Regions from separate parts of the Faecalimonas hominis genome, predicted to be linked through region 2. Evidence: a T-box and tRNA genes for the amino acid it is inferred to sense, from the RefSeq annotation. Region 2 holds a T-box; the other holds one or more tRNA genes.
What was found. The T-box of region 2 lies ahead of proS (proline--tRNA ligase). A T-box ahead of a tRNA ligase gene usually reads a tRNA of that ligase, here a tRNA-Pro.
Positions count from the first base shown of each region.

Region 1: it encodes a tRNA-Pro, which carries the amino acid that the T-box ahead of proS (proline--tRNA ligase) is inferred to sense. The anticodon was not compared.

Region 1 covers NZ_BAAHSH010000004.1:33,765-40,562, forward strand. The annotation lists gene ACYQ35_RS00715 (aldo/keto reductase) at 1-435, shown strand, start outside; gene dapF (diaminopimelate epimerase) at 550-1,329, shown strand; gene ACYQ35_RS00725 (LL-diaminopimelate aminotransferase) at 1,317-2,537, shown strand; gene ACYQ35_RS00730 (MerR family transcriptional regulator) at 2,532-3,323, opposite strand; gene ACYQ35_RS00735 (YitT family protein) at 3,401-4,039, shown strand; tRNA gene ACYQ35_RS00740 (tRNA-Gln) at 4,131-4,201, shown strand; tRNA gene ACYQ35_RS00745 (tRNA-Gln) at 4,228-4,298, shown strand; tRNA gene ACYQ35_RS00750 (tRNA-Pro) at 4,312-4,385, shown strand; gene ACYQ35_RS00755 (undecaprenyl diphosphate synthase family protein) at 4,546-5,166, shown strand; gene ACYQ35_RS00760 (GNAT family N-acetyltransferase) at 5,215-5,643, opposite strand; gene ACYQ35_RS00765 (ABC transporter ATP-binding protein) at 5,764-6,468, shown strand; gene ACYQ35_RS00770 (FtsX-like permease family protein) at 6,475-6,798, shown strand, end outside.
Region 2 covers NZ_BAAHSH010000003.1:21,830-28,627, forward strand. The annotation lists gene ACYQ35_RS00405 (winged helix-turn-helix transcriptional regulator) at 1-245, opposite strand, end outside; gene ACYQ35_RS00410 (NAD(P)-dependent oxidoreductase) at 398-1,030, shown strand; gene proS (proline--tRNA ligase) at 1,059-2,501, opposite strand; T-box leader at 2,572-2,788, opposite strand; gene ACYQ35_RS00420 (Rpn family recombination-promoting nuclease/putative transposase) at 2,984-3,874, opposite strand; gene ACYQ35_RS00425 (RluA family pseudouridine synthase) at 3,947-4,600, opposite strand; gene spoVG (septation regulator SpoVG) at 4,700-4,984, opposite strand; gene glgD (glucose-1-phosphate adenylyltransferase subunit GlgD) at 5,002-6,120, opposite strand; gene ACYQ35_RS00440 (glucose-1-phosphate adenylyltransferase) at 6,123-6,798, opposite strand, start outside.

The DNA.
Region 1 (6,798 bases), on a different contig from region 2:
CCGTTTATCATCAATCAGGTGAGATATTCCATTTTTGACCGCTGGATTGAGGAGGACGGGCTAAAAACGTTTGCGTCGGAGAACGGTTGTGGTCTGATTGCTTTCAGCCCGTTGGCGCAGGGGCTTTTGACAGATAAATACCTACGCGGCATTCCTGAAAATAGCAGAATCAAAAAAGACGGAAGATTTTTGAAAGAAAGTGCAATTACAAAAGAACGTCTGGAACAGATTGAAGCGTTAAATCAAATTGCGAAAGAACGCGGACAGACATTAGCGCAGATGGCATTGTCGTGGGTAATTCGTGACGGCGATGTAACAAGCGTGTTGATTGGAGCATCTTCCCCTGAGCAGATTAAAGAGAACGTAAAAATAGTGGAAAATACGGCATTTACACAGGAAGAGTTAGATGCGATTGATTCTATTTCTAAAAAATAGTACAAAGTGTAAAAGAGAGTTTTGACTCTCTTTTTTTATTGCCACACATAAGATAAAACATATTTTTGTTCCCGGCAACATATGGTAGTGGAAAAAGAAAAAAGGAGAATGGTAATGAGGTTTACAAAAATGCAGGCGCTGGGAAACGATTATATCTATGTAAATGCCATGGAAGAAAAAATAGAGAATCCGAGTGTGCTGGCGCAGAAACTAAGTGACAGACATTTTGGGGTGGGTGGTGACGGATTGATTCTGATTGACTTTTCTGAGAAAGCGGACGTTAAAATGAGAATGTTTAATGCGGACGGTACGGAAGGAGAAATATGTGGAAACGGTATCCGATGTGTGGCAAAGTATGTGTATGACAAGAAAATTGTCAAAAATAAAAATATTAAAATAGAAACTTATAATGGGATAATAGAAACGAAAATATTTCAAAAGAAATATTCGGAAACAATACTGGCGGATATGGGACAACCAAGTATAGGAGAAGAAAATAAAAAAATTGTAATGGGAGAGGAAGAGTATACAGCAGATTATATTTCTATGGGAAATCCACATTTGGTCGTATATGTGGACGATCCAAAACGAATACAGATGAAAGAATGGCAAGAGTATGAAAAAGTTAATGTAGAGTTTGTGACGGTTCTGAATAGGAACAAAATCAGCATGAGAGTGAAGGAAAGAGGTACGGGTGAGACGTTGGCTTGCGGAACAGGAGCGTGTGCGGCCGCAGTGTCCTGTATGAAAAAACAGTATGTGGATAATTATGTGGAAGTAGAAATGCCCGGTGGAAATTTGTTTGTGGAATGGGAAAAGGACAGCAATCATATATTCGCAGCGGGAGAAGCGAAAACCGTATTTGAGGGGGAGGTTGACATATGTTTGCCGTAAACGAAAATTATTTATCGCTGTCTCATGATTATCTCTTTGCGGAGATAAGAAATAGAGTGGAGGAATATAAAAAAAAGCATAGGGGAAAAGAGATAATTAGACTTGGAATAGGAGATGTTACGCTTCCCCTTATTCCAGCTGTAACGGAAGCGCTGCATAAGGCTGTGGAGGAGATGGGGAAAAAGGAAACGTTCAGAGGATACGGGGGCAGCAGGGGATATGAATTTTTGCGAAATGCCATAGCGGAAAATGACTATAAAAAAAGAGGGTGTCATATAACTGCAGATGAAATTTTTATATCGGACGGCGCCAAAAGCGACATAGGTAACTTACAGGAAATTTTTAGCAGGGAGAATAAAGTTGCGGTTTGTAATCCGGTGTATCCTGTATATACAGATATAAATATAATGGCAGGACGGGCAGGAAAGTATGATTCCCGCATAGATAAGTGGAGAAATATAATTTACATGGATTGTACAAAAGAAACAAATTTTCTTCCCGACATACCGAAGAGGGTACCGGATATGATTTACCTTTGTTTTCCCAATAATCCGACGGGAGCGGTGATGAAGAGAGAACGGCTGCAGGAGTGGGTTGATTATGCTAATCAGGTGGGAGCAGTCATCTTTTTTGATAATGCATATGAAGGATACATTTCGGAAAAAGATGTTCCACACACAATCTATGAGTGTGTCGGTGCAAGGACATGTGCCATTGAAGTGCGCAGTTTTTCAAAGAAAGCAGGATTTACCGGATTGCGTCTCGGAGCAACCGTCATTCCGAAAGAAATAAAGAGAAAAGGGATAACATTGCACTCACTTTGGGAAAGGCGGCAGGAAACAAAATATAATGGGACGTCCTATATTGTACAGAGAGCAGGGGAAGCGACATATACAAAAAAAGGACAGCGGCAGATTGATGAACAGATAGGATATTATATGCGTAATGCGGGGAAAATAAGGGAAACATTGTCGGAATTGGGCTATATGGCAGAAGGAGGGAAAAATTCACCATATGTCTGGCTGCAGACACCAAATCACATGAAATCGTGGGAGTTTTTTACATATCTTTTGGAAAATGCAAATGTTGTGGGAACTCCCGGCGTAGGATTTGGAATGGCGGGGGAAGGGTATTTCAGGCTGACCGGATTTGGAAGCAGAGAGGATACGGAGAAAGCGCTGCAAAAAATAAGTGCGTTACCTTTATAGGCAGCGCACCTGCAGTTCAGTAATATGCTCTTCAGTATTTTTTGACTGATGAATGTCAATCCAAAGCAGTTCCCGTACGGGACCTGCGGGAGTAAGATGATGTTCCTCTGCGTACCGGAATAATTGGGGGATATAAACGACATTTTGTTTACTTTTGCCCCTGTAGCAGAGAGTGAGGTAATATCCCTCTTCCAGATATTCTTTCCCGTTTCTATCTATTATAAAAACGTTTTCATAGTTACAAAAAAGTTTCTTATTGACGTTTTCGGCAGATATGGAAGAACCTATTCGGTTGTTGCCGATAATATATAATCTCTCTTCGTCCTTATTCAGTAACTGCTTAATTAATATATCCATTTCCTCATCGGTTTTGTAAGGGGAATGAATGACATGGCAGTACCGTTTCTCATAGTATACTTTCCGAATCTCACCGATTGGCTGTAAGACAGCATTGTGTATAGTCTGAAGGCGTTCTTCCACATTTTCTCTTAAATTAGCGAGTAGATTTAGTTTCTCGGTAATCACAGCCAACTCTTCGGTGAGAAGTTGTTCCGTAGAATGAATAGTTCTATTATTTAAGTAAGTTTTAATTTGTTCCATAGAAAACCCCAAACTGCGTAAATCCCGAATGACATTTAAACGCCAAAGTTCGTTCAGACTATAAAGACGATATCCTTTTTCACTTCGTGTAGGTGTGAGTATCCCTAATTTTTCATAGTAGCGCAGAGAATCTGTGCCAATATGATATAATTTTGAGATTTCTCCAATATGATAATATTTTTTCATAGACATTCTCCTTTGAAAAGGTGTTGACCTTAGTATTATACTAAGGTTTATGATAAATTGCAAAGGAGGAAGTAAAAATGACAATTATTCAACGAATTACGGACGGATTATCATGGAAAAAGATTTATTACATCATTATTGGAGCGATTATTTGTTCCTTTGGCATTTATAATATACATCAGCAGACAGGAGTGACGGAAGGCGGAGTTATAGGTACGATGCTTCTCATACACCACTGGATTGGGTTGGAACCGTCAGTGATTACTCCGATACTGGATATCAGTTGTTATATTTTTGCCTATAAATATTTGGGCGGGCGATTTTTAAAAATATCTTTTGTTTCCACATTAAGCGTTTCTTTTTTCTTTAAAATCTGGGAACAGTTTCCACCTGTTTTGCTGGATTTGTCCTCATATCCGTTTGTTTCAGCAGTTTTAGGAGGAATTTTTGTTGGAGTGGGAGTAGGTCTTATTGTACGTCAGGGCGGCTCAAGTGGAGGTGATGATGCCTTGGCATTGGCTATTTCAAAGGTGACGCATTGCAGGCTGTCAAAAGCATATATGTTTACTGACTTTACCGTGTTGATTTTATCACTAAGTTATATACCATTTAGCAGAATTATTTTCTCAATTATTACGGTGACAATCTCGTCGTACATCATTGATTTTGTACAGCAATTTGGAAAATATGAAGCGCTGGAATTGGAGGAAGGATAAAAATTTAAAAAATATTAAAAAAACAGTTGATTTTTGAAAAAAACCTGTTATAATTATTTGTTGTGTGGTTCAGTTACTTCACAACAATTAATGCGGAATGGTGTAATGGTAGCACAACAGACTCTGACTCTGTTTGTAGGGGTTCGAATCCCTTTTCCGTAGTCTTTAGATAAAATTGAATATATTAATGCGGAATGGTGTAATGGTAGCACAACAGACTCTGACTCTGTTTGTAGGGGTTCGAATCCCTTTTCCGTAGTTGTGAAAATTCTCGAAGTGTGGCTCAGTTTGGTAGAGCGCTACGTTCGGGACGTAGAGGTCGCGTGTTCGAATCACGTCACTTCGATTTATTTGAAGATAAGTTTTTGGATAAGATAACGGTTAAGGCGTTGTTTTATCTGAAAACTTATTTTTGTTTTTATATAAAAATGATAAAAATTTTGTTGATTCCCTGTATAAACTCCTGTTTCATGGAAACACTCGCAATAGATAAGGTGGTGGCAAACATGAGAATCCCCAAACATATTGCGATTATACCGGACGGAAACAGAAGGTGGGCAGTGCAGCATAAATTGGAGAAGAAGGACGGGTATCAGAAGGGACTGGATCCCGGCGTGCAGGTTTTGAGAAAGGCGAAAGAATACGGGATTTCGGAAATTACTTACTATGGATTTACAACGGATAACTGTAAGAGGCCGACGGAGCAAAAGGAGGCTTTTAAAAAGGCGTGTGTTGATGCTTTGCGTCTGATTAAAGAAGAAGGGAATGTTTCGCTTCTCGTTTTGGGAAATGCGGAGTCTGAAAATTTTCCGAAAGAACTTATACAGTACACAACGAGGCAGGAAATCGGAAATCCGGAGATAAAAGTAAATTTTCTGGTAAATTACGGCTGGGATTGGGACTTATCCGGTATTGCTCATAGAAAAGACGCATATTCTAAAGAAATATCAAGGATAGACTTAGTCATTCGCTGGGGGAATATGAGAAGGTTGTCCGGAATGCTTCCGATACAGTCAGTGTATGCTGATTTTTATGTTGTGGAAGACTTATGGCCGGATTTTGATGAGAGAGATTTCGATGCGGCGATTAGTTGGTATGATAAACAGGATATTACATTGGGAGGCTAAAAAATCCAAAACAATCCGCTTAAGCAAAGCGGGTTGTTTTGGATTTCTTTAAATGGATAATTCCATAATCGCGCTTGGTGAGACAGATACGTCTTTGTGCGTTTCCTGAAAACCTAAATGTTTGAAACAGTCCATGGCGTTTCTGTTTTGTTTATCGCAAGTCAAAATGATTTTACTCAGTTTTCGCAACCGGCACAGTTCAACATAGTTTTTTAGCAGGGAGGAAAAGATTTTCAGGCCTCTAAAGTCTTCGTGAATGTGGATTGTATCAAGATGCAAAAGATTATCAGATTCGATGATTTTAGAAAATCCTGCGAAGGTATAATCATACGATAATAAAAAGTATTCAAAATCATTGGATATATCTTCACATATTGTTTCCGGCAAAAGAGGAGCGTCCAAAAGTTCTTCCGTCACCGCACAGAGAGAATAGACGAGTTCTTCATTTGTCACAGGGATAATTCGTAAATGGTTCATACATATTTCTCCTTAATAGTTTATAGAAAATTTCCTTGTTGTGTCCGCTGGGACAATGGTATTATTATAATAGGATAGGAAAAAAGAAACAAGAGGTTTCGACAAAATGGAGGCGTGATGATGAGTGCGTTTGTAGAATTGAGAGATGTGAAAAAGATATATAAAATGGGGGAAGTGGAAATTCAGGCTGTGGCAGGAATTGATTTTAAGATTAATAAAGGAGAGTTTGCGGTTGTTGTCGGGGCAAGTGGAGCGGGGAAAACGACAGTTTTGAACATTCTCGGTGGAATGGACACTGCAACGAGCGGGGAAGTTCTCGTGGACGGCAATGACATAACAAAGTACAATAGGAAAAAACTGACTGCATACAGAAGAGATGACATAGGGTTTGTTTTTCAGTTTTATAATCTTGTTCCAAACCTGACAGCGCTTGAAAATGTGGAACTGGCGTTACAGATTTGCAAAAATCCTCTTGATGCAGAGAGCGTTCTAAAAGAAGTAGGATTGGGCGAAAGATTGAATAACTTTCCGGCACAGTTATCAGGAGGAGAGCAGCAGAGGGTATCAATTGCAAGAGCATTGGCGAAAAATCCTAAACTGCTCTTATGTGACGAACCGACAGGAGCGCTGGACTACAATACGGGTAAGGCGATTTTGACTTTACTACAGGATACCTGTAGAAAAAAAGGCATGACGGTTATTTTGATTACCCATAACTCTGCGATAGCGCCGATGGCAGACAGAGTTATACATATAAAGAACGGAAAAGTTTCCAAGGTAGAAGAAAATAGAAATCCGGTTTCAATAGAAGAGATTGAGTGGTAGATATAGATGAAGAAAAAAGCGTTAAGAAAAGATTTTTATATGGAGATAAAACGGAGTTTAGGGCGTTTTTTATCAATTTTTTTCATTGTGGCTCTTGGAGTTTCTTTCTTTGCGGGAATACGGGCGGCAGAGCCGGATATGAGATTTTCTGCAGATGAATATTTTGATGAACACCATTTGGCAGATTTGAAAGTGATGAGTACGTTTGGACTTACGGAGGAAGATGCAGAAGCCATTAGACAGGTGGAGGGCGTGAAAAAAGCAGAGTATGGTTACAGTACGGACGCCATATGTCAATTGGAGGACAGTGAGAAGGTAGTACATGTTATG
Region 2 (6,798 bases):
TCTGTAAGCGTATATTCTACTCTCGGCGGCACTTCCGCGTATACTTTTCGCGTAAGCAGACCGCTTTCCTCCATCGAGCGCAAATTTGTGGTCAATACCTTTTGAGATACATTTCCAATTGATTTTTTCAGTTCTCCAAACCGTTTTGTCCCCGGCATCAAATCACGCAGGATTAAGACTTTCCATTTGTCCCCAATCAGCATAAGTGTCGTCTCCACCGGGCATATCGGTAAATTTTTTTCCATAATAATCCCCATTTCTTCACAATAGTTACTTTTAGGTAACTATAGCACAAAAAAGTGCTTACTTTACGATTCTTCTCTACGCTTATATTATAATCTTGTAAACGGAAAACAACAAGCCATAAATAAAACAATAAATCGAGGAGGTAATCATTATGAAGATTGCAGTTGTTTGTGCAAATGGTAAAGCAGGTAAATTAATCACGAAAGAAGCAGCGGATAGAGGACTCGACGTTACCGCTATCGTGCGTGGCGAAAATAGGTCCGCTGCCGGGAAAGTTGTCTTAAAAGACCTTTTTGAACTCACTTCAGCTGACTTGGCAGATTTCGATGTCATAGTTGATGCTTTCGGTGCATGGACACCGGAAACCATTGACAATATTCCTAGAGCAGTAAAACACCTTTGTGATTTGCTATCAGGTAAAAATACGCGTCTGCTGATTGTCGGTGGTGCCGGCAGCCTCTATATCAATAAAGAACATACTTTATGTGTAGCCGATGGGGCTGATTTTCCTGAAGCATTTAAGCCTTTGGCAGAAGCACACGATAAGGCTCTGCGTCACCTTCGTACGAGAAATGACGTAAATTGGACATATATAAGCCCTGCCGGAGATTTTCAGGCAGACGGAGAAAGAACCGGAAAATATATTTTAGGTGGAGAAGAGTTGACTTTAAACTCTAAGGGTGAAAGTGTAATCAGTTATGCCGACTATGCAATAGCTATGGTTGATGAAATCATAAAAGGAAAACATGTACAACAACGAATTTCTGTTGTTTCTGAGTATTAAAAAAGATTGCGCATATGCGCAATCTTTTTTAATAAGATTTTCCCCAATAAACCATATGTTTTGCAGGTTTTCCACAACAGATACAAACATCTGACAAATGCTCCTGTTCAGGTGGAATACAACGTGAAGAAGCGCCGCCTGTCTGTGCCTTAATCTCATCTTCACACGCCTCATCTCCACACCACATAGCTTTGATAAACCCACGGTTTTCCTGGGATTTCTCAATCATTTCGTCCATCGTAACCGCTGTATCAATATGAGAATCAAGGAATGCTTTTGCTTTATCAAACATATCTTTCTGGATTGTTTCCAAAATCTCACCTAATTTTGTTGTAATTTCATCTAAAGATACAACAATTTTTTCTCTTGTATCACGTCGTACAACGACAACCTGATTATTTTCAATATCTTTTGGCCCGATTTCAATACGTGTTGGAATTCCCTGCATTTCCTGCTCACTGAATTTCCACCCCGGACTCTTATCTGAACTGTCCATGTTGACAGCATATCCTGCCGCTTTTAATGTGTTCATAAGTTCTGTTGCTTTCTCAAGAACACCTTCTTTATGCTGAGCAATTGGAATTACTCTTGTCTGTACAGGTGCAATTCTTGGTGGAAGAACAAGTCCGCTGTCATCTCCGTGTACCATAATAATCGCACCAATCATTCTTGTTGTTAAGCCCCAAGACGTTTCATATACGCTGTGCAACTCATTGTTTTTATCCAAATATTTAATGTCAAATGCATCTGCAAATCCGCTTCCGAAGAAATGACTTGTCGCTGCCTGCAACGCTTTTCCGTCATGCATCAATGCTTCAACGGTATAAGTGTCTTCCGCGCCTGCAAATTTTTCACTGTCTGTCTTCTTACCTGCAACAAGTGGGATTGCAAGACTTTCTTCAATAAAGTCTTTGTAAATCTTCTGCATCAAAATTGTTCTTTCTTCCGCTTCCTCATATGTTGCATGAATCGTGTGTCCTTCCTGCCATAAAAACTCTCTTGAGCGCAGGAACGGTCTTGTTGTTTTCTCCCAGCGGAGTACTGAACACCATTGATTCCAAATCTTTGGAAGGTCTCTGTAAGACTGTACTGTTTTGCTCCAATGGTCACAGAATAATGTTTCAGATGTAGGTCTGATACACATTCTCTCCTGAAGCGGTTCATTTCCTCCATGTGTAACCCAGGCAACTTCCGGTGCAAATCCTTCAATATGATCTTTTTCTTTCTGAAGAAGATTTTCCGGAATCAACATTGGAAGGTATACGTTTTCTACGCCTGTTTCTTTAAATCTTTTATCTAGGTCTGCCTGAATCTTCTCCCAGATTGCATATCCGTTTGGCAGATAAACCATACAGCCTTTTACTCCTGTGTAGTCACATAACTCCGCTTTGCTTACTACGTCTGTGTACCACTGCGCGAAATCTTCATCTCTGGAAGTAATCGCTTCTACAAATTTCTTTTCTTTTGCCATAGCACTCTCTCCTTTTTACTACTTCATTTGATAGTTTACGGAAACAAAAAACGCCGGATTTTTCGTTCCCTAAAGGGACCGAAAAACTCGGCGGTACCACCCTAATTAATTATGACAACATATACCTGTTTATCATAATTCACTTTCTTCCCTTTAACGCAGAGATACGTTGTATTTTCATACAAAGCTCGAAGGCAGGTTCTATATAGCGCCCGTAGAAATATTCCACCATAAATTTCCTCTCTGTAACTTCTTCTATATATACTAATCCTTTTCATCGCCAATCTGTATAACTATCCGTAATTTTACGGGAAATGCACATCTTTGTCAAGTCCGTAACCTGAAAGTATAGTTATATTATAGAATTCCTCCGCTTTCTCATTGAATATCTGCCTGAACCGGCATTGATTTGTTTACTTATAACCGCAAACCCTTACGCTCGGATTTGCGGTAAATAGATTTGAATTTTTAGAAGAGATTATTTACATTTTAGAAATAAATTCATCTAATGATTTTACCTCACTTGCAATCCGTATCCAGTATTTTAAAATTTCTTCGTCCTCTTCTTCAGAAATTTTGTTCTGAAGTTCTTTTGGAAGTATATCAAATTTAGATAAAAACATTTTCAAAATCTCAGACATTCCCAAGTTTCTTCCCTCAGAAATGCCTTCGTTACGTCCCTGTTCCAATCCTTCTTTCCTTCCAACTTCTCTTTCATCTTTCAGCAATTCTTCAAAAAGCATATATTTTTCCTCCATTTCCCTATTCTGTTTAATATGCTTCACAAATTCCTGTATTTTCCTTACATATTCATCTTCAAAGTCATTTTGACTTTCCTTTAAATCTGCTTTTACAAATTTTAAGAAACGCACAAGTTCTTTCGGGACTTCCGCGTCGTTCTCACCTTTTGTACTTAGAAATACGATATTTCTTTTATCCTGTAATTCAACCGTCTTAATTTCTGTACATTCCATCGCAAAAGTATATTTATATTTCTTTTCGCCAAACGGATCAAAATCACAAATAAAAATAACATAACTATTCGGAAGTTCGGAATATTCACACCCCGACAATAACATCTCCATATCCATCTGACTCTGATAATATCTGCTTCTCAATCCCAAAGCACTTTGAGAAGACACCTGCATTTCTACATTATAACGTGTATTATTTTCGTCTTTTGCATATACGTCCAAACGCACGCCTTTATATTCCGGGTGATAGACAATATTTTTCTCCGTACAGACTTCTACATGGTCGATTTTTATCTGTAACGCTCTCTCCAAAAAGCCTTTGCAGTTTTCCTTATCTAACATGACTGCCGCAAACATAAAATTATCTTTAATTGTAAGGTTCTTTAATTGTTTCTTCATTCAGTTTCCTCCGTTTGCAGAGGAATTCTATAAGTTATATTATATCAGAGTTCCTTAAAAAACGCTATATAATTACTCCAACTCAAATACCATTTCCTTCTTTGTCTTTGGGTGTACAAACCGCAGCCTGTACGCACAGAGGGCAATCTTATCCCACTTCTCCTGCTCATAATTGCCCGCATTGTATTTCGCATCACCCATAATTCCACAACCAATATTTGACAACTGTACTCTTATCTGGTGGTGTCTGCCTGTTTCCAGACAAATATGTAACACCGCTGTCCCGTCGCCTTGTTCTTCCGTCACTTTGTAGTGTAATACTGCTTTTTTTGCTCCCATTTCATTTTCACCGCATACGCGAGAAGTATTGGAACGCTTATCTTTTACCATATAGTTGACAAGTGTTCCCTCCTGCTGCTGCGGAGTTTTGCAGACAACCGCCCTATATTCCTTTCCAAATCCTTTTTGCTGCAACTGTCTGCTTAACTCTTTTGCCGCAAAAGGTGTTTTTGCAAATACAAGCAGCCCTTCTACCATTTGGTCCAGGCGATGTATAACGGCAAGATACGGTTCCTGTTTTTTTGACGACTGCTGATGTAAATAGTTTTTCAGCAGGCTCACCATATCTTTTTCCCCGATTCGGCTTGTCTGAGTCGCTATTTTAGGTAGTTTATGACAGACAAGCAAATGTTCATCTTCGTACACAATGTAATCTTTTATATCCATTCCTGCTTCCTTTCATTTTTTATCTATTATACACAATTTACATAAAAAAGTGTCACAAAATCTCTTTTCGATTCCGTGACACTTTCTCCCTGCTAAACTTTATACAACTTCTTCAACTTCAGGTTCTTCCTGTAATACCTCTTCATATTTTGCTAAAATTGTACTCTGTATCCTGTCTCTTGTTTCCGAATTAATTGGGTGTGCAATATCTCTGTATTCCCCATCTAATGATTTCTTACTTGGCATTGCGATAAATAATCCTTTTTCTCCCTCAATTACTTTGATATCATGTACTACAAATTCTTCGTCCATGGTAATTGACACTACCGCTTTTAATTTTCCTTCTTTTGCTACCTTTCTTACTCGTACATCTGTAATCTGCATATCTTTGGCCTCCTTAATTATAATGTATATCTATCATTTTTTTCTACTACAACTTTCACTCCGTCCTCACCGATATAGCGGGTATTGGCTCGAATCGTATCTCTGCTTTCCACAATACAGTTTTCAATATATGTATTATCCCCAAGATACACATCATTCAGAATGATTGAGTTTTTAATAATACAGTTATTTCCAACAAATACTTTTTTAAATAGAATGGAATTTTCAACTGTACCATTGATAATAGTTCCACTTGCTACCAAACTGTTTTTCACAACTGCCCCCGGATTATATTTTGCCGGCGGCAAATCACTTACTTTAGAATATACTCTCGGCAATTCATGGAAGAAATACTCTCTTATCTCAGGTTTCAGGAAATCCATATTCGTCTTGTAATAAGCATCTACCGTCGAAATATTGCTCCAATAATTTTTAATCTTATATCCGTAAATCTTCTTCACATTCTTATAGCGAATTAAAATGTCGGTTACAAAATCATAGTTCTCTTCCTCTGCCGCTTTTTCAATCAAATCAATCAACTGTCTTCTGCGAAGTACATAGATTCCCGTTGAAATCGTTCTTGATTTTGCCAGCATCGGCTTCTCCTCAAACTCTTCAATCAGGCTGTCTTCATTCATCTTGATTGTTCCATAACGTCTCGGATTATCACCCGGCTCCAAGTCTTTGCATACAACCGTAATATCTGCCTGTTTTTTAATGTGATATTCCAAAACTTCGTTATAGTCTAACTTATAAACTGCATCTGCTGAAGTAATGATGACATATGGTTCATGTGATTTCTTTAAGAAATCAAGGTTCTGATAGATTGCGTCCGCTGTTCCTCTATACCAGTATCCGTTGTTCTTTGTAATGGTAGGAGTAAATACATACAGACCGCCCTGTTTTCTTCCGAAATTCCACCATTTTGACGAATTCATATGCTCATTTAAAGACCTTGCATTATACTGTGTCAACACTGCCACCTTCTGTATGTTGGAATTTGTCATATTGCTCAATGCAAAGTCAATACATCTGTAACTTCCCGCAACAGGCATTGCCGCAACCGCACGTTTATTCGTCAGTTCTTTCATTCTGTTATTGTTACCACCTGCTAAAATAATACCTACTGCTCTCATAACTATCTCTCACCTGCCTTTATTAATGTTTCACCACTTTCAAGCACTCCACCTATGTAATCTTCTTTTGATGTCACACCACTAATGGCGGTATTTTTCCCAATCTGCACACCGGACGGAATTACGCTCTTTTCTCCTATTGTTGTCAATCCCGAATTATAAATATCCGGTCTCATTTTATTCGGTATATCACTTCCGATTCCAATTGTGACATTGTCGCCGACTTTAACGTTTTCAGCAATGATCGCCTTATCCACTACACAGTTTTCGCCAATTTCCGTTTCATTCATAATAATGGAATCCCTGATAATTGCTCCTTTTCCAATTCGTACTCTTGAGCCGAGAATGGAATTATGTACTTCACCGTAAATACTTGCCCCGTTACAGATAATACTTCTCTCTATGACGGACTGCTCTGAGACATAGTTTGGCGGAAGCACTCCGGAATTCGTATAAATTTTCCAAAACTCTTCATACAGATTAAACTCAGGAATAATATCAATCAATTCCATATTTGCTTCCCAATATGAACTTAATGTTCCTACGTCCTTCCAATATCCATTATATTCATAAGCAAATAATCTCTGATTTTTACTGTGGCAGTATGGAATAATGTGTTTTCCAAAGTCACAGTTTGGCTGGCTTGACAGTTCCTGCAATGCCTCTTTTAATACAGGC